DNA from 3 places in the Providencia sp. Me31A genome. Region 1 is predicted to be linked to each of the others. Evidence: predicted binding sites of a transcription regulator. Region 1 holds the regulator's gene; each other region holds the start of a gene.
What was found. The regulator CRP, encoded in region 1, controls carbon source genes, mostly activating them, when cyclic AMP is high. The targets are predictions, from matches to a motif close to ATGTGANNNNNNTCACAT.
Positions count from the first base shown of each region.

Region 2: a site for CRP is predicted at 4,424-4,441, ahead of adhE (bifunctional acetaldehyde-CoA/alcohol dehydrogenase). Genes of this name have one in related genera too.
Region 3: a site for CRP is predicted at 8,894-8,911, ahead of ACLPIE_RS14780 (NupC/NupG family nucleoside CNT transporter). Genes of this name have one in related genera too.

Region 1 is NZ_JBKQGZ010000016.1:57,267-68,142, forward strand. It holds gene murQ (N-acetylmuramic acid 6-phosphate etherase) at 1-91, shown strand, start outside; gene murP (PTS N-acetylmuramic acid transporter subunit IIBC) at 118-1,581, shown strand; gene ACLPIE_RS14230 (LysE family translocator) at 1,701-2,306, opposite strand; gene ACLPIE_RS14235 (hydrolase) at 2,409-3,392, shown strand; gene ACLPIE_RS14240 (YheU family protein) at 3,389-3,598, shown strand; gene ACLPIE_RS14245 (phosphoribulokinase) at 3,658-4,524, shown strand; gene ACLPIE_RS14250 (OsmC family protein) at 4,608-5,009, opposite strand; gene crp (cAMP-activated global transcriptional regulator CRP) at 5,366-5,998, shown strand; gene ACLPIE_RS14260 (hypothetical protein) at 6,310-8,157, shown strand; gene ACLPIE_RS14265 (aspartate aminotransferase family protein) at 8,206-9,420, opposite strand; gene ACLPIE_RS14270 (aminodeoxychorismate synthase component II) at 9,551-10,126, opposite strand; gene ppiA (peptidylprolyl isomerase A) at 10,523-10,876, opposite strand, start outside.
Region 2 is NZ_JBKQGZ010000003.1:24,290-35,165, reverse strand. It holds gene oppA (oligopeptide ABC transporter substrate-binding protein OppA) at 1-1,313, opposite strand, end outside; gene ACLPIE_RS02895 (ABC transporter substrate-binding protein) at 1,406-3,028, opposite strand; gene ACLPIE_RS02890 (YchE family NAAT transporter) at 3,531-4,175, opposite strand; gene adhE (bifunctional acetaldehyde-CoA/alcohol dehydrogenase) at 4,673-7,375, shown strand; gene ACLPIE_RS02880 (thymidine kinase) at 8,117-8,746, opposite strand; gene hns (histone-like nucleoid-structuring protein H-NS) at 9,279-9,689, shown strand; gene galU (UTP--glucose-1-phosphate uridylyltransferase GalU) at 10,133-10,876, opposite strand, start outside.
Region 3 is NZ_JBKQGZ010000017.1:41,446-52,321, reverse strand. It holds gene cysM (cysteine synthase CysM) at 1-326, shown strand, start outside; gene crr (PTS glucose transporter subunit IIA) at 429-938, opposite strand; gene ptsI (phosphoenolpyruvate-protein phosphotransferase PtsI) at 986-2,713, opposite strand; gene ptsH (phosphocarrier protein Hpr) at 2,854-3,111, opposite strand; gene cysK (cysteine synthase A) at 3,465-4,418, opposite strand; gene cysZ (sulfate transporter CysZ) at 4,657-5,421, opposite strand; gene zipA (cell division protein ZipA) at 5,640-6,611, shown strand; gene ligA (NAD-dependent DNA ligase LigA) at 6,668-8,686, shown strand; gene ACLPIE_RS14780 (NupC/NupG family nucleoside CNT transporter) at 8,976-10,160, shown strand; gene ACLPIE_RS14775 (DUF3820 family protein) at 10,241-10,456, shown strand; gene ACLPIE_RS14770 (MarR family winged helix-turn-helix transcriptional regulator) at 10,453-10,875, opposite strand.

The sequences.
Region 1 (10,876 bases):
ATCGGGTCTGAATGCCGATGATGCTCGTCAACTGCTCTCCAATAATAACGGTTTTATTCGCACAGCACTCAACATGGCATCCTCCGCTTAACACACGGATTTTATGAGATAAATAGTATGGCTAAAATAACAATAGAAATGATGCAGCAAGTTCTGCAACACGTTGGTGGTCGTCGCAACATTAAGTTAGCGGGTAACTGCATGACACGCCTGCGCTTGACTCTCAATAATGATCAATTGGTCGACAAAGCCGCAATCAAACAAATTGCGGGTGTTCTCGGCGTGATTGAAAGTGATGAGCAACTACAAATCATCGTAGGCCCCGGCAAAGCGCAAACCGCTGCCGATTTAATGAATCAATTATTGGAAAGTGAAGAGGATGACCTACAGGCATCATCAACACCTCAAGATCTGAGTAAGATTGCATCAGCGAATAAGCAACAACTTAAAAAGAAACAAACCAGTGCGATACATCGCTTTTTAGCCAAATTTGCCACTATTTTTACCCCTTTAATCCCAGGGTTTATTGCTGCTGGCCTGTTATTAGGCTTTGCAACACTGGCGAAACAAACCTATTTCCCTACCGGTTTACCGACAAAGCCTGAAGAACAAACCCTTCTGGTACATACCATTTTATATATGTCAGTATTCAGTAAGGGTCTATTTAGCTTTCTCAGCATTCTGATTGGTTATAATACTCAAAAAGCCTTTGGCGGTAGCGCTGTCAACGGAGCCATTATTGCTTCACTGTTCGTACTTGGCTACAACCCTGAAATTGCCAAAGGATTTTACTCGGATATGAGTAACTTCTTCGGATTAGCTATCGACCCGAGAGGTAATATTATTGGGGTATTAATCGCTTGTATTTTTGGGGCATGGGTTGAAAAACAGGTCCGTAAAATTATTCCAGCTAACCTCGATATGATTTTAACGTCGACTATTACACTGTTAATTGTTGGCGCTGCTGTCTTTGTATTCATCATGCCAATCGGTAGTTGGTTGTTCTCCGGTATGTCATGGTTGTTTGTTCATTTAAGTAGCAACCCATTCGGAACAGCAATACTCGCAGGCCTATTCTTGATTGCTGTGATGTTTGGTGTACACCAAGGGTTTGTCCCTGTGTATATGGCGCTAGTCGAAACACAAGGCTTTAACTCATTGTTTCCTATCTTAGCAATGGCTGGTGGTGGGCAAGTCGGTGCGGCAATGGCGCTTTATGTCAAAGCAGCAAAAGATTCCGTGTTACGTAATCAAATCCGTGGAGCCATTATTCCTGGCTTCTTAGGCGTCGGTGAGCCATTGATCTATGGTGTAACCTTGCCACGGATGAAACCTTTTATTACCGCATGTTTGGGGGGAGCCGCAGGGGGATTCTTTGTCGGTTTAATTGCTTGGATGGGATTACCTGTTGGATTAAATACCGTGTTTGGCCCCTCTGGTTTAGTGGCAATCCCAATGATGACCTCTGCTGACGGTGTATTTTTAGGAATGTCAGTCTATGTGGGTGGACTGCTAATATCTTACCTATTTGGTTTTATTTTTACTTACTTCTTTGGGGCAAAAAATGTCGATTTAGACTAACCAAACCCCTTATATGTAAAGCGCAGCCTCACTATTGAGTTTTCAGCCGAAGACAAGCAAGTATTTCATTTTGAGAAGCACCAAAAAGTTAGCACCAGCTAGCTTTTTGGTCCCCTTTTTCATTCCAGCCAAATCAGAGGAACGCACAAAGCCGTTAAAATCCCCATTACCCAGTTAAAAATAAACCAAGCACGGCGGCTGCGTAAAAATAAGCTAATTAACGAACCAAACCCCATCCAAATCAGGCCAGCAACCAAATTAACGATGACAAAGGCAATACTCATCACTAAAATAGACTGAGTGAATAATTCCCCCGGTAGGCTAAATCCCCCAACAGCACCTAAACCCATCATCCAAGCTTTTGGGTTTAAAAATTGCAATAGACCACCTTGATACCAAGTCACACTTTTCGCGACTTCGCTATTGGTCTTAAGTGGTGCATAATTAGCCGTGGCCGTTTTCCATGCGAGCCAAAGTAAATATAGGCTCCCAGCCACTTTTAACGCGACATGAATGGCAGGATAGAGCAATAAAAGTGCAGCGACGCCAAATGCAGACAGGTAAAGTATAGCTTGCATACCTAACATAATACCTAAGCATAAAATAATTGTATGGCGAAAACCGTAGTTTGCTGCGCTTGAGGTTAGCAACATATTGTTAGGGCCGGGTGTGACAGCTGCAATGAATAAAAACGTAAAAAGAGAAAAAATTAGCCCCAGTGTCATTTATAATTTAATCCTCAAACTCAAATTTGTTTACTTGCATCACAAAAAAATAACAGTATGTTATGTGACTCACAAGAGTTCCCATTAAATAAAAATAAGGCTATGTCAGAAAACTTTCGTCCAATAAGCTGGGCTAAAAATCCACATCTCCAAACGCTCCTACCTCGGATTTTCCGTAGAACACCGAAAATCAAACCCGTATGGCAGCGACTTGAATTGCCTGATGGCGATTTTATCGATCTTGCTTGGAGCGAATCCCCTGAGCTAGCAGCTCACAAACCTCGTTTAGTTATTTTTCATGGATTAGAAGGCAACTTTAAAAGCCCCTATGCACATGGCATGCTTAAAACCGCACAACAACATGGCTGGCTAGGCGTTATTATGCACTTTCGTGGTTGTAGCGGCGAACCTAACCGTCAGCGCCGTATCTACCATTCAGGTGAAACCAGTGATGCACGTTATTTTCTCCGTTGGCTAAAACAAACCTATGGTGATGCGCCAACGGCCGCAGTCGGTTATTCTCTTGGCGGAAATATGTTAGCGTGCTATCTCGCAGAAAGCGGTCAAAATGCAGATTTAGATGCAGGTGTTGTCGTTTCGGCCCCATTAATGCTAGAAGCGTGTTCTTTGCGCATGGAAAAAGGGATTTCCCAATTTTATCAACGCTATTTATTAAATGGCTTGAAACGTAATGCAATGCGTAAATTAGTACGTTATCCAGGCTCACTGCCGCTAAACTTGTTGCAACTTAAACAACTAAAACGCATTCGTGAATTTGACGATGTGATCACGGCTCGTATTCACGGCTTTGATGACGCTACCGATTATTATCAAAAATGCAGCGCATTACCTAAGTTGGCATACATAACTAAACCAACTTTAATCATTCACGCCAAAGATGACCCATTTATGGCACCTGAAGTGGTTCCAGATTTATCATTCCTACCTAAAAATGTGGAATATCAAATGACTGAGCATGGTGGACATGTGGGCTTTGTGGGGGGAACATTGAGAAAACCCCAAATGTGGCTAGAAACACGCATACCACAATGGTTAGCCCCTTATTTAAATCAGGAAAAACAATGATTATCCCTTGGCGTGAACTTTCGCCAGAAACATTGGAAAACCTCATTGAAAGCTATGTATTACGTGAAGGCACGGACTATGGGGTTCACGAAAAAAGCTTGCAAGATAAAGTCAACGATGTGAAACGGCAGTTAGTTTCTGGCGAAATTGTGTTAGTCTGGTCAGAACTGCATGAATCCGTTAATTTCATGCCTAAAACCCGCTAATCCGCTTCGCTCGCTGTTTATTGAAATGGTGGCTATGAGCGCAACACAGGGAGTTTGCTATGTCCCAAAAGCATCCAATTATCGCCATCACAGGTTCCAGCGGTGCCGGAACAACCTCAACTAGCCAAGCATTTCGTAAAGTTTTCCATCAATTAAACATTCAACCCGCAACATTAGAAGGTGATAGTTTTCATCGCTATACTCGCCCTGAAATGGATATGGCCATTCGTAAAGCAAGAGAACAAGGCAGGCATATCAGCTATTTTGGCCCCGAAGCGAATGACTTTGCGTTGTTAGAACAAACATTAATCGACTATGCCAAAACAGGTTGTGGGCAATCTCGTAAATATTTACACACCTACGACGAAGCCGTTCCCTACGGGTTACAACCTGGGACTTTTACACCTTGGGAGCCATTGCCTAAAGATACCGATGTCTTATTCTATGAAGGTCTACATGGCGGGATTGTGACACCAGAGCATAATGTTGCACAACATGTTGACTTACTTGTCGGGGTTGTTCCTATCGTTAACCTTGAATGGATTCAGAAAATGATCCGTGATACGACAGAACGCGGGCATTCCCGAGAAGCGGTAATGGACTCTGTTGTGCGCTCCATGGGGGATTATATTAATTACATTACCCCGCAGTTCTCTCGTACGCATATTAATTTCCAGCGCGTTCCAACCGTAGACACGTCCAACCCATTTTCTGCTAAAGCGATCCCGTCACAAGATGAAAGTTTTATTGTGATCCGGTTTCGCGGCCTTGAGCAAATCGATTTTCCCTATTTACTTTCAATGATTTCCGACTCGTTTATTTCGGCAATGAATACAATTGTCATACCCGGTGGCAAATTAGGCTTGGCAATGGAGCTTATCATGACGCCATTGGTTGAAAAACTGATTAAGCAAAAAAATAATTAAGTTGTTTTTTCACTAATTAATAAGATGCTTATCATTAATTAAGGTAAGCATCTTATTATTAAAAAAATATTATAATAATTAAATTAATTTTTTATTTCGAAGCTATGCGTTACTTCGACTGTTTTTTCTAACATCAATGCTACTGAACAATATTTTTCAGCAGATAGCTGAACTGCACGTTCCACTGCTTTTTCCGTCAGCTCATTTCCTGTTACAATGAAATGTAGATGAATTTTGACAAAGTAACGTGGGGCTTCTTCACGACGCTGCGATGTTAATTTCACTTCACAATCCGAAATATCATTACGGCCTTTTTGCAAAATAGAGACCACATCTATCGCACTACAACCACCTGCTGCCATTAATACCATTTCCATTGGGCTTGGCGCTTTATCTCCTGCATTACCATCCATCATCACCTGATGCCCTGATGCAGACTCACCTAAAAAAGAAAGTCCTTCGACCCATTTAACTCTCGCTTCCATTTTTATTCCCCTTGAAATGAAATCAGTTTAAAGGCTACATTGTTCCATAGATATAATGAATGTTATATCAGCTTTATTCTGCTGAAGCGATACAGGGGAGACTTTCTGTATCGGATATGCTACAAACAATACTTAGTTGATAGGATTAAGATCAAAACTCAACCGTTTTATTGATTATATTATAGTGTTGATATCAATTTGCTTTCCCCTAACCAACCAGAGTGCTGACGTTATTTAGCTCTCCATATTATTTAGGGTATATAAGGCAAATTAATATGCTAAGCTAGTGACTTTAAAGCCAGCCTTTCTGGTACGCTTTTCCGAATGGCTGCAATAACATACAGAGGATAACGCTAATGGTTCTCGGCAAGCCACAAACAGACCCTACTCTTGAATGGTTTTTGTCACACTGCCATATTCATAAGTATCCATCCAAGAGCACTCTGATCCATCAGGGTGAGAAAGCAGAAACCCTTTACTATATTGTTAAAGGATCAGTGGCTGTTTTAATTAAAGATGAAGAAGGCAAAGAAATGATCCTCTCCTACCTAAATCAGGGGGATTTCATTGGTGAACTGGGTTTATTTGAAGAAGGGCAAGAACGTACTGCGTGGGTTAGAGCGAAAATCGCCTGCGAAGTTGCAGAAATTTCTTACAAAAAATTCCGTCAATTGATTCAGGTAAACCCTGACATTTTAATGCGTCTTTCTGCGCAAATGGCCAGCCGCCTACAGACAACATCAGAAAAAGTGGGTAACCTCGCTTTCTTAGATGTGACTGGTCGTATTGCTCAAACTCTATTGAATCTAGCGAAACAACCTGATGCTATGACGCATCCAGACGGGATGCAAATCAAGATCACCCGTCAGGAAATTGGCCAAATTGTTGGTTGTTCTCGTGAAACTGTCGGCCGTATTTTGAAAATGCTTGAAGATCAAAATTTGATCTCTGCGCATGGTAAAACCATTGTTGTCTACGGTACTCGCTAACTCTTAAGATAACCCTGTATCATTTACCACTGATGCAGGGTTATCTTTTGCCTCTAACAGCCATACCTATTTTTAAAATTACGATCAATTCTTTTATACTTGTCATACTCAAGTTGCAGGGTGTTAACTGCACTCAACTAGCCGAATCACATACTTGTGTCTGTTCACAAGAGTATCTTTATCGTTCGTATGCATACAACTCGAATTATTAGGTAAATACATACTAACCTCGTTTCTTTATATTTAAGTAATTTTTCCTCATATAAGATTAAAAATATCCCACTCATTAATGATTAAGGAATTTTTAATTTATGAATAGTATTCAAAAATCAAATATTAACCCAACATGTTCTATTGAGACTTGCGATAAAACCAACTCGATAGAAATAAGAATAAAGGCAAATGGCATTGTGCAAAACTTAATAAATATTAAAAATACGAATTCAATGGAAAATACGATGCCAAATATAAAGATAATTATTAATTATGATAAAAATAGCGCTGACACTGAAAAACCTATTATAAATTTATCGCCGAAAAATTCGTTGATTAACAACTCAAATTGCTGTTTGGGGAGAACAAATAAAGCATGCCAAACAACACTTCGTTTTCCAATGACAAAAAATATCGCCTCCAAATCAGAACAGCCTATCGCGGTAAAACAAGACTTAGATAACGTTGATGTAAGCCCTTCATCACCAATGCAAACCCGACAAGGTGCAAATCAGGTTAATAAGAGCATGCTAACCGAAGGTCGCTCTCCGACTAAAAATACACTCTCCCCGCTTTGGGATACCATCGTTGAAAAAAACCTACAGGAACTGGCAAAAAGTCCAGCCCCTCACTCTAATGAGCGAGCGCATTTTACTCCATTGATGAAAAACAATACCTCAAGTAATGTGAAAGAAAAAGTTATACGTTTTGAAAAACTTATATCTCTTCAGACTAATAAGGATACGCTAACCGAAAAACCCTTACAGACTAAAAATACACTCTCCTCGCTTTGGAATACCATCGTTGAAAAAAACCTACAGGAGCTGGCACAAAGTCCAATCCTCCACACTAAAAAGCCAGCTCATTTTGCCTCGTCGATGGGGAACCAAACCTCTAGCAATGTGAAAGAAAAAATTCAACAGTTTGAAAAACTAATATCACTACCAATCAAAACTCAAGATAGATTTCCATCTAAAATAGCTACTCATATAAAACAACGAACGACAACGCATGTACCAGCAACCACAATGAAAAGAATACAGGAACATTCAGCAAATGTTCAAACTGCTTCTGTATTGCCTTCATATGTCTTAAGTAAAACAGCAAGCAACAATAGAAATCTATTAGTAGAAGAAAAAAAGCAAAATAATTCACTCGCACTTGTTCAAAAAAATGCCAAAACAAGAAGCTCTAACAATTTCAATGCATTAAATAAAAGTTCATCCCCTTCTCTGGCATTCAGTAATGAACTTTTAGAGCTATTACAGGAGAATAATTTCAAAAGGCAGATGAAAAATTCGACTTTAAATAATAACAACAACAATCAATTAATAGAGAAAACACAAAGAGATAATAAAACTGCATTACTCTCTTCGGTATTTAATAATATTAATAATTATCTAACAGATAACCATGATAAAAATCAATTACATCGCTATATAATAAGCTTAGATAATTTTCAAGTTATCTTAACCATATCGCCAAAAAATTTCCCCAAAGGCTCGATTGAAGGGCAAGATATAACAAAATTATTATCTAATTATATTAATGGGTTAGAGAAACACAATGTCCATCTGGACGTATCACAACAAAATTTTAAAAATAACTCATTCGACACGAATAGTACCAATAACCAAGATGATGAACATCATTCAGATAATGACATTTATTTTGATGAACACTATTCTGACATGGAAGATCTATATTCTAATTATGATGAAGATAACTTCAGCGATAATTACTCTCTATTTGATGAACCAATTAACGAGATTTTTTCAACAGATAGCAATGGCTTAATTTCAATGAAAAACAACGACGATAAAACATACTACCAACTAGATTTCAGTAATGATAATGAGCAAAAAAGTATAATCTCCTTACCGATAATGAAAGCGGGGATTCAATCAGAAAAAATGCAGCTAAATAAAAAATTAATAAATATATAACAATAAGAAGAACCCAAAGAGATAATTCTCTTTGGGTATTTAATCTTATTACGCTAATAGCGTTTTAATGGCATTTTCGAACTTCACCATTCCGCTATTAATTTCTTCCTCGGAAATTATCAGTGATGGCGTGAAACGCAATACATTAGTTCCGGCATTAAGCATCATCAAGCCTTCCGCCGCACTCGCTTGTAATATATCCTTTGAGCGATTTTGTAACTTACTATCAAGTTCTGCACCAATTAGTAGCCCCATTCCCCTAATCTCAGAAAAAATACCGTATTTTTCATTGAGCTTATTCAAATGAGCGATAAATAACTCACGACGCTTTTCAACACCAATTAGCACTTCCTCAGTATTAATAATATCGAATGCCGCATTGCCTACCGCACAAGCTAATGGATTACCGCCATAGGTGGTTCCATGTGAACCGACTTCCATCGTTTTAGCTATTTCATCTGTCGTGATCATGGCACTGATAGGGAAACCGCCACCCAGCGCTTTTGCAGTCGTTAAAATATCAGGCGTCACATTGTAATGCATATAAGAAAACAGCTTACCCGTACGCCCCATACCACTTTGCACTTCATCAAAAATCAGCAATGCGTTATTTTCATCACACAGTTTCCGCACTCCTTGCAAGAATTCTAATGTCGCAGGGGTAACACCGCCTTCCCCTTGAACAGGTTCTAATACCACGGCACAAGTATTTTCATCAATTACGGCTTTAACTGCATCAAGATCATTAAAGGGTACGTGAATAATATCGGCAGGTTTTGGCCCAAAACCATCTGCGTACTTCGCTTGCCCACCAACCGAAACGGTAAATAAGGTTCTACCATGAAAGGCTTGCTTAAATGCGATGATCTTTGTTTTATATGGGCTATATTTGGTAATGGCATAACGACGCGCAAGCTTGAATGCCGCTTCATTCGCTTCAGAACCTGAGTTAACAAAAAATGCACGGTCAGCAAACGTAGCTTTCGTTAATTTTTGAGCCAGTTTTAACGCCTGTTCATTGGTAAAAATATTACTCACATGCCAAAGTTTTTCGCTTTGTTCACGAACAGCAGCCACAAGGCTTGGATGACAATGACCTAGTGCTAAAACTGCGATCCCACCTGCAAAATCAATGTATTCTTTACCTTGTTGATCCCAAACACGGCTACCTTCACCCTTAACAGGAATGAATTCAGCTGGCGAAAAAATAGGCAACATAACCTGATCAAAAGTGTGTCGATTGACTGCTTGTTGTTCTGACATACCCCTCACCTGCTCTTTTTTAATGCTATAGTGAAATTATAAGCATTAAATATGAATAAAAAATCACAAAAGAGCAATAGCTAGGGGAGGAATATGCATAATTAATTTTTTTATCGACTACATTACAGGGCTAATACTTGAGAAAGTTATTTAGTAGTTCATGACCTTGTTCACTCAAAATGCTTTCGGGATGGAACTGAACGCCTTCTATAGGTAAGGTTTTATGCCGTATTCCCATGATTTCATCAACATCACCATTATTCAGTGACCATGCTGATACGTCGAAAGAAACAGGGAGTGTTTCTGCCGCAATCACCAGAGAATGATAACGCGTCACCGTTAACGGACGATTCAAACCTTTGAATACCCCTTGATGATTGTGGTGAATTGCTGATGTTTTGCCGTGCATAACTTCTCGCGCTTTTACAACCGATGCGCCAAAAGCCTGACCAATCGCCTGATGCCCTAAGCAAATACCTAAAATGGGTAATTTACCCGCAAAGTATTTTATTGCTTCGAGAGAAATGCCTGCCTCATCTGGTGTGCATGGCCCAGGGGAAATCACAAGATGTGTAGGCGAAAGTTGTTCAATTTCTTCGATGGTAATTTCATCATTACGCTTTACAACAACCTCTGCCCCTAACTCGCTAAAGTATTGGTATAGGTTGTAGGTAAATGAATCGTAATTATCAATAAGTAGAAGCATATTAGCCTATCCGACCGATTTTTATCATTATATATTATTGCCTTATGCATACTTTACTGGTATTGGCAATCAGAACGATGATTAAAACACCACTAAAAACGATAAGGGCGGCTATAATAGCACAGCCAAGACAGGAAAATAGCCTAATTACGTCAATGTATGCTTTTTATCAGATAAATTTTCCATATAAAAATCATGGGATTATCTTTACATCCATATAACAATTATACATTTAAGTTAAGAATCACTTTAAATACAAGGAAGTATCTTGGTTCTCAAAAGAAGCAAATTGGTGTGCTCTTCACACTAATTTGATAAAAGATCAATCGTATGAAAGGAAAATAGCCTAAAACATGAGAGTAGGTAAGACAGGGCTCACCTACTCAGCCTTACCGACTATGGTTTTTTAATCACTTCAGCAGAAATAATTGTAATCGGCTCAACAGGAACATTTTGATATGGACCGACGTTCTCTGTTTTTACTTTAGAAATTTTATCTGCCACATCCATACCTTTAATCACTTTACCAAACACAGCATAACCAAAGTCACGTTGGCCGTGATCTAAGAAGGCGTTATCAGCAACATTAATAAAAAATTGGCTGGTGGCACTGTCTTTATTGGCAGTACGAGCCATTGAAATTGTGCCACGTAAATTCCGTAAACCGTTATCGGCTTCATTTTTAATTGGCGCGCGAGTTTGTTTTTGCTGCAAATCTTTATCGAAACCACCGCCTTGGATCATAAAGCC
Region 2 (10,876 bases), on a different contig from region 1:
TAAGCACCTTGGTGACGGCTGTCTAAGAATGTTTTCCACTCTTGGTTTTCTAACTTAACCTCTGCCCCAATGTTTTTCTTCCACATAGATGCCGCTGCAATAGCGATACGTTTATGCAAGTCCGATGTGTTATATAATAATTTGAATTTTAAAGGATTAGATTTGTTATAACCCGCATCTTCTAATAACTGTTTGGCTTTTTCATTACGTTGTTCTTGGGTCATATTTGCGTACCAGTCTGGCTTTTCGGCTTTCATACCGCTGGTAAATGGTGGCGTAAACCCATAAGCAGGAATATCCCCCTGCGCCTTCACTTTATAAGTAATTGTATCCCTGTCCATTGACAGTTTTAATGCTTCTCTCACACGAGGGTCATTAAATGGTGGTTTCTCATTATTAATTTCATAATAGTAAGTACACAAGTACGGACTTACACGTAATTCATCAGGCATATTCTTTTGTAAACTTTTGAACTGCTCAATAGGTAAGTTACTGTATGTCATATCTATTTCACCACTACGGTAGCGATTTACGTCAGTAACTTCTGAAGAAATTGGCAAGAATGTCACTTGGTCAATCACTGTATTTGCATTATCCCAATAAGTCGGGCTACGCTCTAAAATAATGCGCTCATTGACTGTCCAGCCTTTTAATTTATAGGCTCCATTTCCAACAAAGTTTTGTGGTTGAGTCCATTTAGCACCATGTTTTTCAATGACTTTTTTATTGACTGGCGACATTGATGGGTGAGCCAACAATTTAGGAATATAGGGAACTGCCTCACTTAAAGAAATAGCTAACGTTTTATCATCTAACGCTTTTACACCCAACTCCGATGGTTTTTTCTTACCTGCGATCACATCATCAATATTTTGAATATGAGCATATTGTAAATAGCTTGCATAAGGAGATGCAGTGTCAGGGTCGGCTAAACGTTGCCAGCTATACACAAAGTCTTCTGCCGTGACAGGGTCACCATTTGACCATTTAGCACCATCCCGAATTTTAAATGTCCACTCAGTAAAATCTTTATTTTCCCAGCTAGTTGCAGAGCCTGGCAAAATCTCACCATCAGGGCCAACAATGGTAATACCTTCAAAAAGATCCCTAGCTAAAGCCGACTCAGGAACGCCTTCTATTTTATGGGGATCTAACGATTGTGGCTCGGAGCCGTTATTACGAACGAGAATTTGCTTATCTGCAAGTTCAACACCCGCGGGAATGGTTGCAGCAAAGCTACTTGCAATCGATCCCATCGCGAGTCCAGCTGTAACGCTTAAAGCAACAAACGTTTTATTGATTAATTTACTCATCTTATCGATTACTCCCTACATATTAATTATGATTGTGTGTTGATTTATATTCATAGAATTGATGAACACTTTTTATAATTATTTAAATACTATTAATTAGATTCAATTATATATAACCGTTTAATATCCATATGATCAAGAGGGTCATTACCTTTAAATCCACCAATTGTGGGCTTTATCATGCGAGCACTGACACGATAATAAACGGGGATAACAGCTGAATCCTTATCTAGTAAGGCCTCCGCTTGTTGGTATATAAAATGACGAGATGGGCCATCAGGCGCAGTTAAAGCTTGTTCAAGTAAGGAATCAAAGGCTGGATTATTATAAAATGCAGTGTTGTTACTGTTTTGCGACAACATCATATTCAGAAAAGCACTGGGTTCATTGTAATCTGCACACCAAGTTGCTCTGGCGATATCATAGTGCCCTTCATGGCGACTTTGTAATGATGTTTTCCACTCTTGATTCTGCAAAATAACTTGCACTCCAAGATTCTTTTGCCACATAGATGCGGCAGCAATGGCCTGCTGCTTATTTTGATCAGAAGTATTATATAACAATGAAAATTTTAACGGATTTTGCTTGCTATATCCCGCTTCAAGAAGTAAATCTCTTGCTCGTTGATAGCGTTGTTCAGCGGATAAACTCGCCCACGCCGGTATAGCAAAATCACCATTATTTATAAATGTAGGTGTAAACCCATACGCCGCAATTTGTCCTTGTCCCATAATTTTATGGGTGATCGTTTCTCTATCTAGCCCTAGTTTTAGTGCTTCACGAACGCGAGGATCATTAAAAGGGACTTTCTGGTTGTTTATTTCATAGTAAAATGTACACAAATAAGGGCGAACATAGAGTTCATTGGGGTTTTCCTGCTGCATTTTTTTATACAGTACAGGGGGGATCGCTGAGTTAGAGATATCAATTTCACCACTACGATACCGGTTAATATCGCTAACTTCCGAAGTGATAGCTAAAAAGGTCGCTTGCTCAATACGACTATTTTTATTATCCCAATACAGCGGGTTTCGTTTAACAACGATACGTTCATTAACTACCCACTTGTCCAATATATATGCCCCATTACCAATAAAGTTTGCTGGCCGCGTCCATTTATCACCATACTTTTCAATGGCTTTTCTATTAACTGGCTTCATTGATGTATGAGAAAGCATATCCACGAAATAGGGAATAGGATGGCTTAGCGTCACTTGTAAGTGCTGAGGGTCAATAGCCTTTACCCCTAATGTGGATACAGGCATCTTGCCAGATAAAATTGCTTGGGCATTTAAAATATAGGCATTTTGCAAATAGCTAGAATAAGGGGAAGCCGTCAAAGGGTCTGATAAACGTCGCCAACTATACACAAAGTCTTCAGCGGTTACCGGAGTGCCATCACTCCACTTTGCATCTTCCCGTAGAGTAAAAACCCATGTTGTATAATTATCATGAGTCCAGCTTTTAGCCACACCAGGAACCGCTTTGCCATCAACATCGGTGTAAACGAGTCCTTCAAGCAAATTCAAAATGATATTACCTTCAGGCACCCCCTCCACTTTGTGGGGATCAAGGGATGTCACTTCAGAACCGTTATTAACTGTAATAATTTGCTTTGATTTATCTGTAATATCAGCAGTATTACCATCTAATGTGATAAGTAATAAAGAAAGTACACTTAACCTCATTACTGATTTGATCATCATATCCCTCATGAATCTACGCTAATAGTAAAGCTACTCAATTATTCCCTCTCTAGGTACTCATTTTTCTATCACTTGGTCATTGTCAATAACAGTTCGCGTATACAATTAATTAACATTCTTTAGCTAAAAATTTTATTTAAAAAATCAAATCGTGATGCACTAAAATAATTTATTCATTTAATTACAATTAATTACATAAAACATTAAACTTTACTAGTCCAGCTCTGTAATTTACATTCCAAACATATCATTAACAATCAGTAATGAGAATAGTGAATAAATTTACACAGCTCACAATTCCTTACTTTTTATGCCTGATTTAGCAAAAAATGCCATATATAATTATAATCATCACATTTTTATATGTGCCTATTAATAATTAAAGCATTAAGAATCTGCAAAGGTGATCAAGTTTCTAGGACAGAGCAAGAGTGAAAAACCGTAGAAAAGAGAGAATGAATAGAAAATATGGCTGCAAATAGATACTTGCAGCCAATGAAATGTAGAAAAATTATAATAAACCTGGAAATATTGCCTTAACACCGGTCACAATAAATTCGATACCCAATGACATTAGTAGCAGTCCCATAATACGTGTAACAACGTTGATCCCTGTTTGCCCTAAATAACGCACGAGTAAAGAAGCTGAACGAAACAATAACCAACAACAAAAAGCAAAAGTGATACTTGTCAGCGCTAAACCAAGAAAGTTTTGCCAACCATGCCAGCGGGATGACCATACAATACATGAGCTGATCGCACCCGGTCCTGCCATTAGCGGCAATGCAAGTGGTACAACACCGATACTATCTCGAACTGCGGTTTCTGTTTTCTCTTGCTTATTTTGTTTGTCTTCACCTATTTTTCCGCTGATCATCGACATCGCAATCGTCACGATCAGTATCCCACCGGCAATACGAAATGAATCAATAGATATTCCAAATAATTGCAGTATCGAGTCACCAATTAATAATGATGTACATAAAATTATAGCAACCGATGTATTCGCTATTGTATTGGTTTTGTTTCTTCCTGCATTGCTTTGATAATTAGTCATGCTAATAAACACAGGTAGGATACCAACTGGGTTTACCAACGCAAAAAGACCAATAAAAAACTTAATGTAACCTGATAAATCGAGTAATGCGCTGCTCACTCATACATTTCCTTAAAAAGTTCTCTACCGAGATTCATTGATGTCTTTTGTAATTTTATCACTGATGTTGTTAATTTTCTTGAACAAAGCACGACTTTATTTAACTTGCTCAATTTATTGTTTAATTAATCGCTATGGTTAAATTACAACCATCTATTATTTTAATTAAATTAAATTCAGTGACGTAATCCACAAAATTAGTTTATTTACCGCAAATCGCCTTGCTGAAAGGAGTCAGCCTAAGGATTTCGTGACCTAGATCACTTTATTTAATTACTATTTTGTTAATCTATTCTTAACTGATAGGCAAAGTTGATGGGAAAACAGTCACTAACTTAAGCTTTAAATAAGGTTTTTAAGCCAATAGGCGATGATGAGCGACGTTATAATTAATATTATCTATACTTTCACTTTTAAGCGGTCTTTTTCAGCCCTATTGATAATAAATACATTGCTCATTGGCTTAAAAAGTTTAACATTTATCAGGAGTAATCTATATGTCCGTAACTAACGTTACCGAACTCAATGAACTCGTTGCTCGTGTCAAAAAAGCTCAACGTGAATTCGCGACTTTTTCACAAGAAAAAGTTGATGCAATTTTCCGCGCTGCTGCCCTTGCTGCCGCTGATGCACGTATCCCTCTTGCAAAACTCGCTGTTGAAGAATCTGGTATGGGGATTGTTGAAGATAAAGTAATCAAAAACCACTTTGCTTCAGAATATATCTACAACGCCTATAAAGACGAAAAAACCTGTGGGACGTTATCTGAAGACCCAACTTTTGGCACAATCACAATCGCAGAGCCTATCGGTATTATCTGTGGTATCGTGCCAACCACTAACCCAACCTCAACCGCAATTTTTAAATCACTTATTAGTTTAAAAACACGTAATGCGATTATTTTCTCGCCACATCCTCGAGCAAAAGTCGCAACTAACCGTGCCGCTGAAATCGTACTGAATGCCGCTATTGCCGCTGGAGCACCGAAAGATATTATTGGTTGGATTGACTCCCCATCCGTTGAATTATCAAATGCGCTGATGCACCACCCAGATATTAACCTGATCCTAGCAACCGGTGGCCCTGGTATGGTTAAAGCTGCTTATAGTTCAGGTAAACCCGCTATCGGTGTAGGTGCAGGTAACACCCCTGTTGTTATTGATGAAACTGCGGATATTAAACGCGCTGTCGCATCCATACTCATGTCAAAAACCTTCGATAATGGCGTGATTTGTGCTTCTGAACAATCTGTCGTCGTCGTAGATGAAATTTACAATCAAGTACGCGAGCGTTTCTCGAATCATGGCGGTTACCTATTACAAGGTAAAGAACTCAAAGCCGTTCAAGATATCATCTTAAAAAATGGTAACTTGAATGCAGCAATTGTTGGCCAGCCCGCACATAAAATTGCTGAGATGGCGGGTATCTCAGTACCTACAACCACTAAAATTCTCATTGGTGAAGTAAAACTTATTGATGAGTCAGAGCCATTCGCTCACGAAAAGCTATCTCCATTATTAGCAATGTATCGTGGTAAAAACTTTGAAGATGCCGTTAACAAAGCAGAACAACTCGTCGAAATGGGCGGGATCGGTCATACCTCTTGTTTATACACTGACCAAGATAACCAACACGAACGTGTTAACTATTTTGGCCAAAAAATGAAAACGGCGCGTATTCTTATTAATACGCCTGCGTCACAAGGTGGTATCGGTGACCTATATAACTTTAAATTAGCTCCTTCTCTTACACTAGGTTGCGGTTCTTGGGGAGGTAACTCTATCTCCGAAAACGTAGGTCCAAAACATTTGATCAATACCAAAACTGTGGCGAAGAGAGCTGAAAATATGTTATGGCATAAACTTCCAAACTCGATCTACTTCCGCCGTGGCTGCTTACCTATTGCCCTTGAAGAGATTGCAACTGATGGTGCTAAACGTGCCTTTATCGTTACTGATGGCTATCTATTCAATAATGGTTATGTTGACGAAGTCGTCAATGTTCTAAAAAAACATCATATTGAAACTGACGTTTTCTTTGAAGTTGAAGCTGACCCAACGTTAACCGTGGTTCGAAAAGGTGCAGCACAAATGCAAGCCTTCAAACCCGATGTAATTATTGCATTAGGTGGTGGTTCACCAATGGATGCTGCAAAAATCATGTGGGTAATGTACGAACATCCTGAAACACATTTTGAAGAACTGGCGCTACGCTTTATGGATATTCGTAAACGTATCCACCGTTTCCCGAAAATGGGCGTTAAAGCTAAATTAGTTGCGATCACTACCACTTCAGGTACGGGTTCAGAAGTCACACCATTTGCAGTGGTAACAGATGATAAAACAGGCCAAAAATATCCATTAGCTGACTATGCGTTAACACCAAACATGGCAATCGTTGATGCAAACTTGGTAATGAACATGCCTAAATCACTAACTGCATTTGGTGGTTTAGATGCAGTAACTCACGCTTTGGAAGCATACGTATCTGTATTAGCGAATGAGTTTACTGATGGCCAAGCACTAAAAGCATTAAGTTTATTAAAAGATTATCTACCGGCTAGCTACCATGAGGGAGCCAAAAACCCAGTCGCGAGAGAGCGTGTTCATAATGGCGCTACCCTTGCAGGTATTGCATTTGCTAACGCCTTCTTAGGTGTATGTCACTCAATGGCCCATAAACTTGGTTCAGAGTTCCATATTCCTCACGGCTTAGCAAACGCCCTGCTAATCTGTAACGTGATCCGTTTCAATGCGAATGATAACCCAACTAAACAAACCGCGTTTAGCCAATATGATCGCCCTCATGCACGTCGTCAGTATGCTGAAATAGCGGATCACCTTGGGTTAACAAATACCGAAGATCGCACTGGCACTAAAATTGAGAAATTATTAGCATGGCTAGATGAAATGAAGGCTGACTTAGGCATTCCTAAATCCATTCGCGAAACCGGGGTTTCTGAGGCTGACTTCTTAGCACGAGTAGATAAACTGTCTGAAGATGCATTTGATGACCAATGTACCGGTGCTAACCCACGTTATCCGTTAATCTCTGAAATTAAACAGTTATTACTGGATTCCTATTACGGTCGTGATTTTGTCGAACACTCCGCAGTACCTGTTACCGAGAAAGCGGAGAAAGTAGAAAAGAAAACGTCTTCAAAAAAAGTAGCTGAGAAAAAAACAGCAAAAAATAAATAATTAAGAAAATATTAACTAGCCCTGATATAAACTAACAATTTTTCAGGCATAAAACGCGCAATGAACCTCATTGCGCGTTTTATCGTTTAACGATAAATATGGACGCTTTTCATTATAAAGCAGGGTTAATGCTTAAACTAACTACCCTGCCTCTGCTAAGTTACCCCAGAGACTACGTTTTAACATTCCATTTACTCGCTCTGCTCGCGCATTTTGATCGCAAGCATAACCATCTGGTATAGGACATTATGCTTTTTATGGATGCCCTGATTTTTCAATGAACAATAATGAATAATATTGTAGTCTGCGATCGAAGTGGTCGATCTCTGGTATTTCTAAATATCGTATTTTTAATGCATAGCGTAACGATTTATTCACTGTCTTCGTTTTTATAGTGTCATCTAAATGATAGTCTACAATTTTTTTGTGAGTAAGTGCGTTTTGCTGGCACTAATAAACGCCGTTTTTTAATAAAGATAATAATCGGTTACGTACAATAACCAATCAATTTTAGACTGAAAGAATGTCAACCTTATTTAGCATGGCCCACATTATTAATAATAAGGGCACTGTATAATACAATGCCTTTTTTTTAGCCACATCAAATTAAATTATTTTATACGGCTTGATTAATTAATATTATAATAAGCAGGTTTAAATAGCTTAGGTCATATCATCAAATACACGCATCACGTAATTCTCTAGAATTGTGTGTATTTCTCTATACCTTATTAATTAATTTTATCTAAAGTGTGCCGCTTTTTTAGGGATAATCCCTTCATGCATCAATTGCGCCTGCTTTATTGCTTCTGAGTAATGTTTACGGCACACAGAGATATACTTCTCATTACCGCCTATATCGACTTGAGCACCTTCATATACAGGTATACCATCACTTCCTATACGTAATACTTTATTTGCCTTACGACCGCAGTAGCAAACGGTTTTCAGCTCAACTAGTTTATCAGCCCAAGCAAGTAAATATTGGCTACCTTCAAATAATTGTCCTGCAAAATCGGTCCGTAAGCCATAACATAAAACAGGAATATCTTCGTTATCGACGATATCACAAAGTTCTTCTACTTGTTTTTTTGTTAAAAACTGGCATTCATCGATAAGAACACAATGTATTTTCTGTAAACTATTTTCTTGAGTAATAACCTCCGCCATGTTTGTTTCTGTTGAATAGAGTAACGCTTGTGCTGACAAACCAATACGTGAAGTTACTTTTCCTTGAGCAAAGCGGTTATCAATCTCTGCGGTAAAAATAACCGTACGCATCCCTCTTTCATTATAGTTATACGATGACTGCAACAATGACGTTGATTTGCCTGCATTCATTGCGGAATAATAAAAATAAAGCTGAGCCATTTGGCTGTTTCCTCAAAATTAATATACAGATCAATTTTACCATAAAGAACATCGTTAGATTAGCAATATTGGCATAATCGCTCTTTATCTATTGAAAAATTAACCCTTTTTTTCGACACTGAGTTGCCTCAGTACAAATAATGTTTGCCTTATATGCAATAAAAACCAATTTGATATTAACTATAAACAGTTTTAACTGGAGCACATAACGCTAAAATTTATCGTCCAAAAAAGAAAATTTAAGTTAGTCCCACCTTTCTATTCATTCCAAGTAAAAGTAAAATGGGTCTTTAGACAAGTTTCCCCAATTATTAAATCACAAAGATTTTTGCATATTGCTATTTTTTTCATTAGTTCAGTTATTGATAATAGTGGTATATATATCTACGAAAAATTTATTTTTCTTTTGTAAAAAAATTGCATTCGTTAAAGATTACTTTTAAACTATGGGAGTAATTTAGCTATTGCAGAATTTAAAATAGCATTCTATTATTACTGTACACATGCCAACAAATAATTTGAGACCAGGAAAATGAGCGAATCATTAAAAGCGTTAAATAACATCCGTACTCTTCGTGCTCAAGCTCGCGAAGTTACTTTAGAATCTTTAGAGGAAATGCTGGAAAAATTAACCGTCGTTGTTGAAGAACGTCGTGATGAAGAAAACCAAGCTCGCGCGGAATTAGAAGAACGTAACCGTAAACTGGAAAAAGTTCGTGAAATGATCCTTGAGCAAGGTGTAGATTTAAATGACCTTCTACAAACAATGGACTCAGGTAAAAGCACAGGCACACGTGCTAAACGTGCTGCTCGTCCTGCTAAATATAAATATGTTGATGAAAATGGCGAAACTAAAACTTGGACAGGCCAAGGCCGTACTCCAGCTGTAATCAAAGTTGCCATTGAAGAACAAGGTAAATCCTTAGATGATTTCTTGATCTAATCACATAAATACGGATTCCAAACACCCTTTTCTGAAGGGTGTTTTTATTTATACCTTTATATAATATTTTATATTAGCCTTTGTGCAAAACCGCCCTTCTTTTAAACTACCATTTTCTTGAAAATAGTCTCCACTTATAACGTATTATGGGTATTGGCTCTTCCAATCCAGTATAACCTTTACCATTAAATAATGAACAGTCCAAGTAAAGATCTGTAATATTAATTAATAAAGCTTAAATACAAGAGTGCCATGATTATTATTTTAACGTTATAAATACTACTTTTTTCTCTCACGAAAAATGTAAAAAGAGCTAAAACAATATGTATAAACAGATCTACTACTTAATACTTAGCTTTTTATTGCTCACGCATCTATCTTTCAAGTATAAAAAAGGCTAACGAATTAAGTTAGCCATTTAATAACCATCAATAAAAGCTGCTTTATTTTGATTTATTTAATAAAACTGCTAATTCTTTCAGCCACTCAGTAAAATCGCTTCCTAGCACATCATGTTGCATTCCATATTCAACAAATGCTTTCATATAGCCTAATTTATTTCCACAGTCATGGCTTTTACCACATAAGTGGTATGCTTCTACAGGCTCATTATTTTCCATCATTAATGCTATTGCATCAGTTAATTGAATCTCATCTCCCGCACCTGGGGCAGTTTTCGCTAATGCATCCCAAATCTTTTCAGATAAAACATAACGACCAACAATAGATAAATTTGAAGGTGCTTCATCACGACTTGGTTTTTCAACCATACGCATGATTTTTTTACTATCACCAGGCTGCAATGTTTCACCATTACAATCCACAATACCATAATTAGAAACGTCTTCTTCTGGTACTGGTTCAACTAAAATTTGACTTGCGCCTGTCGACTCATATTGCTCTAACATTTCACGCAAGTTAAACTTAGTTAAATCGGTACTATAACGGTCTAAAATGACATCTGGTAAAATAACAGCAAACGGCTCTTCACCCACTAATGGTTTGGCACATAAAATTGCATGCCCTAGCCCTTTGGCAATCCCTTGGCGAGTCTGCATAATCGTCACATGGCTTGGACAAATCGACTGCACTTCATCCAATAACTGACGTTTCACACGCGCTTCTAATATAGCCTCTAACTCAAAGCTTGTATCAAAGTGGTTTTCAATTGAATTTTTTGATGAATG
Region 3 (10,876 bases), on a different contig from region 1:
TGAAATCACAAGGTGATGTGCATATTGTTGGTTTACAGCCTGCTGAAAAAAGCCAAATCCCAGGTATCAGACGTTGGTCTCCTAACTATTTACCCGGTATTTTTGATGAGTCTTTAGTTGATAGTGTGCTGGATATTAATCAGCAAGAGGCTGAAGATACTATGAGAGCTTTAGCGAAGGTCGAGGGGATATTCTGTGGTGTTAGTTCTGGTGGCGCTGTTGCTGGGGCATTAAAAATTGCGAAGGAAAACCCAAACGCAGTGATTGTAGCGGTGATTTGTGACCGTGGTGACCGCTATTTATCGACGGGTGTATTTGACGAATAGAAGGGTAAGTGAAGCGGGAAAGTGCAAGCTTATTTTGCTTTTACAAGCGCATAAAACCATCAGGCAAGCACCTGATGGTTTTGAGTAATAAAGAAAACTAACTTATTTCTTTATACGCATAATGACAGTTTCACCTACTGTCACTGCACCTGTCAGTTTGTTTAGTTCTTTGATTTCATCCATGTTAGAAATCACAACGGGAGTAAGAACGGATTTTGCTTTTTCTTCTAGCAAGGCTAAATCAAACTCAATGATTAAATCGCCTTTTTTCACCGCTTGGCCCTCTTCAGCGATGCGTTTAAAGCCTTCACCTTTGAGTTCAACGGTATCAATACCGAAGTGAACAAACAGCTCTATACCATCATCAGACTCAATTGAAAACGCATGGTTGGTTTCAAAGATTTTACCAATTGTCCCATCAACAGGGGCAACAATTTTATTACCGGCAGGTTTAATCGCAATACCGTCACCGACAATCTTCTCTGCGAACACAACATCTGGAACATCTTCAATATTGACAATTTCACCGGATAAAGGGGCGATAATTTCAATACTGCCACTGCTACTCTTGTCTTCCGAAACGAGTGATTTCAGTTTGTCAAACAGACCCATGGACCTTCTCCTAATCGTTTATATGGGACCGAACTAATGTGCTGTTCTTAGCATAACGTTTTTTCTTGGATAAAGGTATCTACAAGTTTCATCAATTCATCTGCTGTAGGTTGAGCAAGTGCTTGTTCAGCCAGAGCTTGTGTATCAGCAAAGTTCGCATTGCGAATTAATTTTTTGATACGTGGAATTGAAATCGCACTCATACTAAATTCATCCAGCCCCATGCCAAGTAGCAATAGGGTTGCACGCTCATCACCTGCTAACTCGCCGCACATACCTGTCCATTTACCCTCAGCGTGTGATGCGTCGATCACTTGCTTGATTAAGTTCAGAACAGCTGGTGACATCGGGTTATAAAGATGAGAGATCAGTTCATTACCACGGTCAACCGCTAAAGTATATTGGGTGAGATCGTTCGTCCCAATACTAAAGAAATCAACTTCTTTTGCCAAATGACGAGCAATGACTGCTGCTGCGGGGGTTTCCACCATCACACCAACTTCAATTGATTCGTCAAAGGCTTTGCCTTCTTCACGTAATTGAGCTTTTAGCACCTCAAGCTCTGCTTTTAGTTCACGAACTTCTTCAACGGAAATAACCATTGGGAACATAATACGCAGTTTACCAAATTTCGAGGCCCTTAAAATAGCTCTTAATTGTGAGTGTAAGATTTCTTTGCGGTCAAGACAAATACGAATTGCTCGCCAGCCAAGGAATGGGTTCTCTTCCTTAGGTAAATTCATGTACGGTAGGTCTTTGTCACCACCGATATCCATAGTACGGACAATAACCGCTTGACTGCCCATAGCTTCGGCCACAGCTTTGTAGGCTTGGAATTGTTCTTCTTCAGTTGGCAGAGCGTCCCTGTCCATAAATAAAAACTCGGTGCGATAGAGGCCTACACCTTCTGCGCCATTACGTTCTGCACCTGCAACATCACGCACAGTACCAATATTGGCACAAACTTCGACTTGGTGACCATCCAGTGTAATGGCTGGTAGGTCTTTTAATTTTGCCAGTTCTTCTTTTTCTTGCAGGTATTCATCACGGAAAGCTTTCAGTTTGTCGATTTCACTTTCTGATGGATTTAAGTAGATAGTGTTATTAACACCGTCTAAAACAATAAAGTCACCATTTTTGATTTTGCTGGTGGCATCGCTGGTACCGACAATCGCCGGTAACTCAAGGGAACGAGCCATAATCGAGGTGTGCGATGTACGGCCACCTAAATCAGTGATAAAACCTAGCACTTTGTCTAAATTTAACTGTGCGGTTTCAGATGGTGTTAAATCAGCGGCAACTAAAATGACTTCTTTGTCGATGGCGCTTAAGTCGACAATAGGAATATTTAAGATATTTTTTAATAAACGCTTACCGATATCACGTACGTCGGCTGCGCGCTCTTTAAGATACTCATCATCAAGGGATTCAAGTGCTTGAGCTTGGTCTTCAATAACGGAGTAAGCCGCGGCATCAGCGGTTTTTTTATCGCTTTTGATTAAAGAGACAATTTCTTGTTCGAGCTCTTCATCTTCCAGCAGCATAATATGACCTTCAAAAATCTCAGCTTTTTCGGCTCCAAGATTTTTTTCGGCTTTCTCTTTAATCAAATTGAGTTGTTCGGCTGATTTATTACGACCCTCAATAAAGCGTGCGATTTCTTTATCAACCTGATCGTCAGCGATTTTTTTGGTACTAACAACGATAGGATCTTCTTTGAGGATTAAAGCCTGACCAAAAGCAAAACCCGGGGATACTAAAATTCCTGAAATCATAATATTACCTTACTACTGGTAGGAGTTCTGATGTCGCAGAGACTACAGTGAGTTATCATCGATTATTCAAATATCCCTGAATGAATGGCATTCAGGGACAAAGCATGAAATCGGTAAAACGAATGCTCTTGCGTGCGAAATTATTCTAATTCGCCCATCAGTTTAACTAAATGTTCAACAGCTTCTTTTTCATCTTCGCCTTCAGCGGAGATAGTAACAACTGTACCTTGAGTTAAGCCCAGAGTTTGTAATTTAAATAAGCTTTTTGCGCTAGCGGATTTTCCGCCTGAAATTAAAGAAATATCAGAAGTGAATGCTTTTGCTTCTTTCACAAATTGAGCTGCAGGGCGGGTATGTAGACCATTCGGTGCCGTAATAGTGACTTCTTGTTGGAACATATTATTTCCTCAATAACTTTCGTTTTTTTAATTACCCAGACCATTGTAGATGAAATAGACAGGGTTTGCGTATAAGTTAGATTATTAACTTGCAAAAAGGTTTCCTACTTTGTGCGTAATCAATCCTTTTTAAGTTTTTACCTACGAATTTTTGACTTTCTATTGCCTGCTGGTAAATTTTTTACGTACCGAGCAGTTGACTTAAAGTGATTAATTTCGAGGCGCAAAATAATTACTATGTTTAATACTAAACCCCGTATGAGAAATCATCCCCATCCGTGCTAAAGTTTGATCCGTGCCACAAAAAAAGCACCATTAAGGTGCTTTTTTAACGAAAATGTAACGAAAATATGTTATTCGGCTGAGATGTCAGCGAACAGAACTGTGGACAAATAACGCTCACCTGAAGATGGCAGGATCACGACAATATTTTTGTCTTTAAATGCGGGGTCTGCGGTAATTCTTTTTGCTGCTGCAATGGCAGCGCCTGATGAAATGCCAGCAAGAATCCCCTCTTTTTCCATTAGCTCGCGCGCTGTTTTTATCGCCTCGTCATCACTAATTTGAATGACTTTATCGAGCAATTTTAAATCTAAATTGCCAGGGATGAAGCCTGCACCAATACCTTGAATTTTATGTGGGCCGGGTTTGATTTCTTCCCCTGCTAGTGCCTGAGTGATAACCGGTGAAGTTTCAGGCTCAACGGCGACGATGGTGACATCTTTACCCTTGGTGTTTTTCAAGTATCGAGCAATACCCGTAATCGTGCCGCCAGTACCAACGCCAGCAACAACTACATCAACGTTGCCATCGGTATCTTCCCATATTTCAGGACCTGTGGTTTTTTCGTGAATTTCTGGGTTGGCAGGGTTATTAAATTGTTGAAGGAGTAGGTATTTCTTAGGATTGCTGTTGACTATCTCTTCGGCTTTGGCTATCGCACCTTTCATCCCTTTAGCGCCTTCAGTTAACACAAGATTAGCACCTAACGCTTTGAGTAATTTACGGCGTTCGATACTCATAGTTTCTGGCATGGTTAAGGTGAGTTTATAGCCCCTTGCCGCCGCAACATAAGCGAGTGCAATCCCAGTGTTACCACTTGTTGGTTCTACTAATTCTTTGTCTTTGTTCAGGATACCTTTTTTCTCTGCATCCCAAATCATGTTAGCACCAATACGGCATTTAACACTGAAACTTGGGTTACGAGATTCCACTTTTGCTAAAATATGGCCATTGCCAAAATGTTTTAAGCGAACGAGTGGGGTGTGTCCAATGGTCAACGAATTATCTTCATAAATTTTGCTCATGGGATATCCTTAAAAATCGAATCGGTTAGCGAATTGAGTTGTGTTAGTGCGTAGATGACTAATTACAATATGAATTCAACATACGTGAAGAACAGATTAATGCAAATATGATTTGGGTCTAAGCTTATAACAAAACGCTATTTTAGATCTAATCGTTCTAAGAAATGATTATAGTGTAACAAAAATAAAGTAATAGAAGGGCGCAGGTAGTCAACCTGCGCAAATCAGAAGAGAACAATCAATAGCGAGCGTAGCGGATACGGTACCTATCCACCCACATCAATGTCGCCCCACAGACGGCAACAGGCATGATAACTAAATTGACGATAGGTACCATCATGAGCAAGCTAACAACGCCACCAAATTGAATGTTTCTCATCCGTTCTTTTGCTAGCGCCTGCTTCATTTCGCTAAAACCGACTCGATGGTTGTCAAATGGGTAGTCGCAATATTGGATGGACATCATCCAAGCACCGAATAAAAACCATAAGATAGGGGCAACAGTTTGGCCAATAGCAGGAATAAAAAATAAGACAAGTAACCCAATGGCTCGCGGCAAATAGTAACCGATGCGTACAAATTCACGTTTTATCATACGTGGAACATCTTTTAATAATTCGGCGATGCCAGTATCAGGAGCGGGTTTACCTGTCAGCTCGGCTTCAAGTTTTTCAGAGAGCCAGCCATTAAATGGTGCAGCAATAATGTTGGCAATGGTACTGAAAAAATAAGTAAATATTAAAATAATAGAAATAACAGCAAGTGGGAAAAGTATATAATCAAGCCACTGTAACCAATCAGGAACATAGCTCATCACTTTTTCTATCCAGCCACCAAGCTTAGTATATAACCACCAAAATGCGCCGCCTAAGAACAGAATATTGGCTAGCAGAGGCAAAATGACAAAGCGTTTTATACCGGGACGTGTAATTAGTCGCCATCCTTGTGTAAAATAATAAAAACCTGAATGGTCTTTTTGTGGCGAAAATGTCGATTGGGTCATACTTCTTGTTCTCTCCTTTTCGGTTGACCATGTATCATATAGATATGAAATTAGACTGACTAGCCATTATTTGCTTAAAAAAACAGCAAACGAAAGCGGAATGTTCTCTTTCTTGTAAGAAAATCGTTCTGAGGGTTGCACTTAGAGCAATTGAGAAATAATCTTAAGGTAGTTTCCGCCATGATGGCATTATCATTCATCAACTAGAGATAGCAGCGATGCAGGATTTGCGTCTGATATTAGTGGTCGTAGGTGCGATAGCCATTATCGCTTTATTACTGCATGGTTTATGGACCAGCCGTAAAGAGCGTTCTAAGTTATTTCGTGACAGACCCATAAAACGTAGAAAAAACGATACGCAGGAGAGCTCATCTGATTATGATGATTCTGCATTATTTACTGAAAATCAACCTACTCAGCAGGCACCGATTCATCCCACTGCAACTGAGACAGAGACTGTATATCCGGTAAAAAATGACTCTCAAGTTGAACCTAGTATACAGCCATCATCATCAGCCGAACCGGCTGTTGAATTAGACATTACGCCTGAAAAAAATCTTCAGGTTGAGCATAGCGTGGCATCGAAGGCTGAAGCGCCTCATGTTCCAGAGCAATTAACCATCAATATGAATGATGAAATTGCGCAGGAGCCTGCTCGCAATTTAGCATCTGAGCCACATATTGATTCTCATAACCTAAAAGAAGACTCACATGAACAAGCAGCGGCGCACACTGAGACGAAAACTGAACAACAGGAAAATTCTGCTACAACAAATAGCAAGGAGACAGTCCTGGTACTTCATGTAGCCGCTCATCAAGGGCAAGAGTTACAAGGTGAGGTCTTACTTCAAAGTATTTTACAAGCTGGTTTCCAGTTCGGGGCAATGAATATTTTCCATCGTCATGTCCATCCATCAGGAACAGGGCCGGTTTTGTTTAGTTTAGCTAATATGGTGAAGCCAGGTTCATTTGACCCTGAAACCATGTCAGAATTCTCTACCCCAGGGGTTTCCATGTTCATGATGGTGCCATCGTATGGGGAAGCAGGGCAAAACTTTAAGCTTATGCTTCAGGCAGCTCAACGCATCGCATCGGATGCCGGTGGGGTGGTTCTTGACGATGAACGCAAAATGCTTACACCTCAAAAAATAGAGGTGTACCATGCGCGAATTAGAAATACATTGAGCTAAGCAACGGTTTCATAAAACCCCCTTGATTGGGGGTTTTTTATCTTTACGAGTGGATCATGACTACCAAACAAGAAATTGAAGAACTAAAAAAACAATTACGTCACCATGAATATCAATATCATGTATTAGATGCGCCAGAAATTCCTGATGTTGAATACGATAAGCTGATGCAACGCTTGAAAAGCATTGAAGAAGCACACCCTGAGCTTATCACGAACGACTCACCAACCCAGCGAGTGGGCGCTGCACCTTTATCCGCTTTTGAAACGGTTCGTCATGAAATACCAATGTTGTCACTAGACAACGTATTTGATGAAGAAAGTTATTTAGCGTTCGATAAACGTGTGAGAGACCGATTAAAAAACCATGAACAGCTCACATTTTGTTGTGAGCTAAAGCTAGATGGCTTAGCGGTTAGCCTTTTATATGAGAATGGTGAGCTAGTGCAGGCTGCAACTCGTGGAGATGGCACTGTCGGTGAAAATATTACTGCCAATGTACGCACTATTCGTGCCATCCCTTTACGTTTAACGGGAGACAATATACCTGAGCGAGTGGAAATCCGTGGTGAAGTTTTTATGCCACAAAAAGGTTTCGAAGAACTGAATGAACAGGCGCGGAAGACGGGTGGAAAAGTTTTTGCCAATCCACGTAATGCTGCTGCTGGTTCTTTACGTCAGCTTGATCCACGTATAACGGCTAAAAGGCCATTAACTTTCTATTGTTATGGTGTCGGTCTAGTCGAAGGTGAAACGTTGCCTGATACTCATTATGAACGCCTAATGCTGTTTAAAAAATGGGGTTTGCCTGTGAGTGAGTATGTTCAGTTACGTGTAGGTTCTCAAGCGGTATTAGATTTTTATCATGAAATAGAGCGTGTTCGTCCTGAACTTGGCTTTGATATTGATGGTGTGGTTATCAAAGTAAACTCGATAGCAATTCAAGAGGAATTAGGCTTTGTGTCACGGGCTCCTCGTTGGGCGACGGCATTTAAGTTTCCTGCTCAAGAACAAATTACATTACTCAAAGATGTTGAGTTCCAAGTCGGTCGTACAGGCGCAATTACCCCTGTAGCTCGTTTAGAGCCCGTACAAGTAGCGGGTGTTATCGTGAGTAATGCCACATTGCATAATGCGGATGAAATTGAACGTCTTGGGGTACATATAGGCGATACTGTGGTTATCCGACGTGCAGGCGATGTTATTCCTCAAATTGTGAGCGTTGTTGTAGAGCAACGTCCTGCCGATAGCCGTGCAATTGTATTTCCAACCCATTGTCCAGTTTGTGGTTCTGACATTGAGCGTGTTGAAGGCGAAGCCGTCGCGCGCTGTACTGGCGGGCTGATTTGTGGGGCTCAACGTAAAGAAGCGTTAAAACACTTTGTGTCTCGCCGTGCAATGGATGTTGATGGTATGGGGGACAAAATCATCGACCAATTGGTTGATAAAGAGTATGTCAAAACGCCTGCTGACCTTTATCAATTAAGTGCAGGTATTTTAACTGGACTTGACCGTATGGGGCCAAAGTCAGCACAAAAATTGGTCGATGCATTAGATAAATCCAAGCAAACAACTTTGGCCCGCTTTATTTATGCGCTTGGTATTCGCGAAGTTGGAGAGGCAACAGCCGCTAACTTAGCGGCGCATTATGCCACTCTTGATGCAGTTATGGCCGCAGATGAAGAGTCTTTGAAGACAGTACAAGATATTGGGCATGTGGTAGCAAAGCATGTGGTGAACTTTTTTCACGAGGAACATAATAAAGCCGTCATTTATGACTTAGTGAATAAGGCAAATATCCATTGGCCGGAAGTGAAAGTGATTAATCGTGCTGAGATTGATAGCCCATTTGCAGGTAAAACGGTGGTATTAACGGGGTCAATGAGTATATTAACCCGTGATGAGGCAAAAGATAAATTAGTGGCATTAGGGGCGAAAGTGGCGGGTAGCGTTTCTAAGAAAACTGATATGGTAATCGCAGGGGAAGCCGCAGGTTCAAAATTAGCTAAGGCAAATAAATTAGGAATTCCTGTTATTGATGAAGATGAGCTAATTCGTTTGCTGAATATCGAATAGTAAACTATATTCTATTTGGCTTAGTTACTGGATTTGAATCAAGCGAGTTTGAATTAAGTGGCTAAGCCAGTCGTAGGTTATTGTAAGACATAAACTAAATTTTCATTTATATTTCTATACAAAAAAGGTCATTTGACTCTTTCTTCATGATTAAAACGTGATCTCCTTCTGTTTTTAGCAAAATACACATAGTAAGTTTTCATTTAAATGTGACCGTTGTCTCATTTAAATGTTATCTATTACATAGAATATACGCATAGACTGATTCTTAAATTTGTTGGAGTCGCATATGACCTCGATCCTGCATTTCGTTTTGTCCTTAGTAGTAATTGCTGCTCTTGCTATTTTAGCAAGTAGTAATCGTAGAGGTATCCGTCCTCGCTATGTTGTTCAACTGCTGGTTATTCAAATTGCATTAGCGTATTTGTTCTTAAAATCTAATATTGGTGAATCCTTTGTTCTTGGTGTTGCAGGGGTGTTTACACACTTGTTGGGCTATGCGGCAGAAGGAACTAAGTTTATTTTCGGTGGGATGATTGAAGGCAACTTAGCATTCTTCTTCTTACAAGTACTGTGTCCGATTATTTTTATTTCTGCACTGATCGGGATCTTACAGCACATCAAAATTCTACCTATCGTGATCCGTATCATCGGTACTGTGTTATCGAAAGTGAACGGTATGGGGAAATTAGAATCTTTTAACGCAGTAAGCTCATTATTATTGGGTCAGTCAGAGAACTTTATTGCGTATAAAGATCAATTGAACCGCATGTCAGAGCGCAGAATGTACACTATGGCAGCAACGGCAATGTCTACAGTATCAATGTCTATCGTTGGTGCTTATATGACAATGCTAGAGCCTCGCTTTGTGGTTGCAGCGTTAGTATTGAATATGTTTGGTACTTTCGTCGTCCTATCATTAATCAACCCATACCCACCAGAAGGTGAAGAAGACATTCAAATGAGCAACCTGCATGAGGGTCAAAGCTTCTTTGAAATGTTAGGCGAATATATTCTTGCTGGGTTTAAAGTTGCGATTATCGTGTCTGCGATGTTGATTGGGTTTATTGCCCTGATCGCAATGGTTAATGGTATTTTCTCAGCCGTATTCGGTGTTGATTTCCAAACCATGTTAGGTTACGTGTTCTATCCGTTTGCTTGGATACTGGGTATTCCTGCGGATGAGGCCTTACAAGTGGGTGGTATCATGGCCGTTAAGATGGTAACCAATGAGTTCGTTGCAATGGATGGCTTACAAGCGATTGCAGGTGGCTTATCTGAGCGTTCTATTGGTATCTTATCGGTATTCTTAGTCTCTTTTGCCAATTTCTCTTCCATCGGTATCATTGCAGGTGCGATTAAAGGCTTAGATGAAAAACAAGGTAACACCGTTGCTCGTTTTGGTTTGAAATTACTGTACGGTTCAACGTTAGTTAGCTTCTTATCAGCGGCTGTTGTTGGGTTAGTTTTGTAATCGACAAAAACATGTTAAATTAAAAAACGGCGTTCAGATGAGCGCCGTTTTTTTGTCTAAGGTGAAATAGAGAAATAATGATGGAAAAGCAAGATCTTATTGATATGGCGAATACCTATATGCCATTTGGTAAATACAAAGGCTGTGTGCTAATTGATTTACCAGAAGAATATTTATTATGGTTTTATAAAAAGGGAGAGTTTCCAGCAGGGCGTTTAGGCCAACTAATGGAAATGACGTTAGGGTTAAAAATCGAAGGGTTAGAAGGCCTCGTAAAACCGTTAAAGCGAGGTTAATTATGCCCAAGTGCGTTAGTAATTTTTTGGCTTAAAGCAATAAACAATTCTTGTTCTTGCGGCGTTAATACCGCTTTCACTTTAGCTGCATTTTCAGCACGCCCTATCGCTGCACGTTGTAAAAACTGGTGCCCTTTTTCAGTTAAATGGGTAATCAACTCCCGCCTATCTTGCTCTGATTGATATTGTTCTACGAAATCATAGGATTTCAGGACTCGTAGAAATTTCGATAAATTTTGGCGGGAAAGACCAAGAGATTGGCTTAATTGGCTGGGTGTTAAATCGCCTTTTAGTCTCAATATTTCCAGAACGTCATATTGCCCCCAAGTGATTTGCTCAGGGGTAAAGCTGACCCTGCGTGCGACTAACGTGCATTGCAACAGGGAAAGGGCATCTTCAAGAGAATTAGACATCATCATT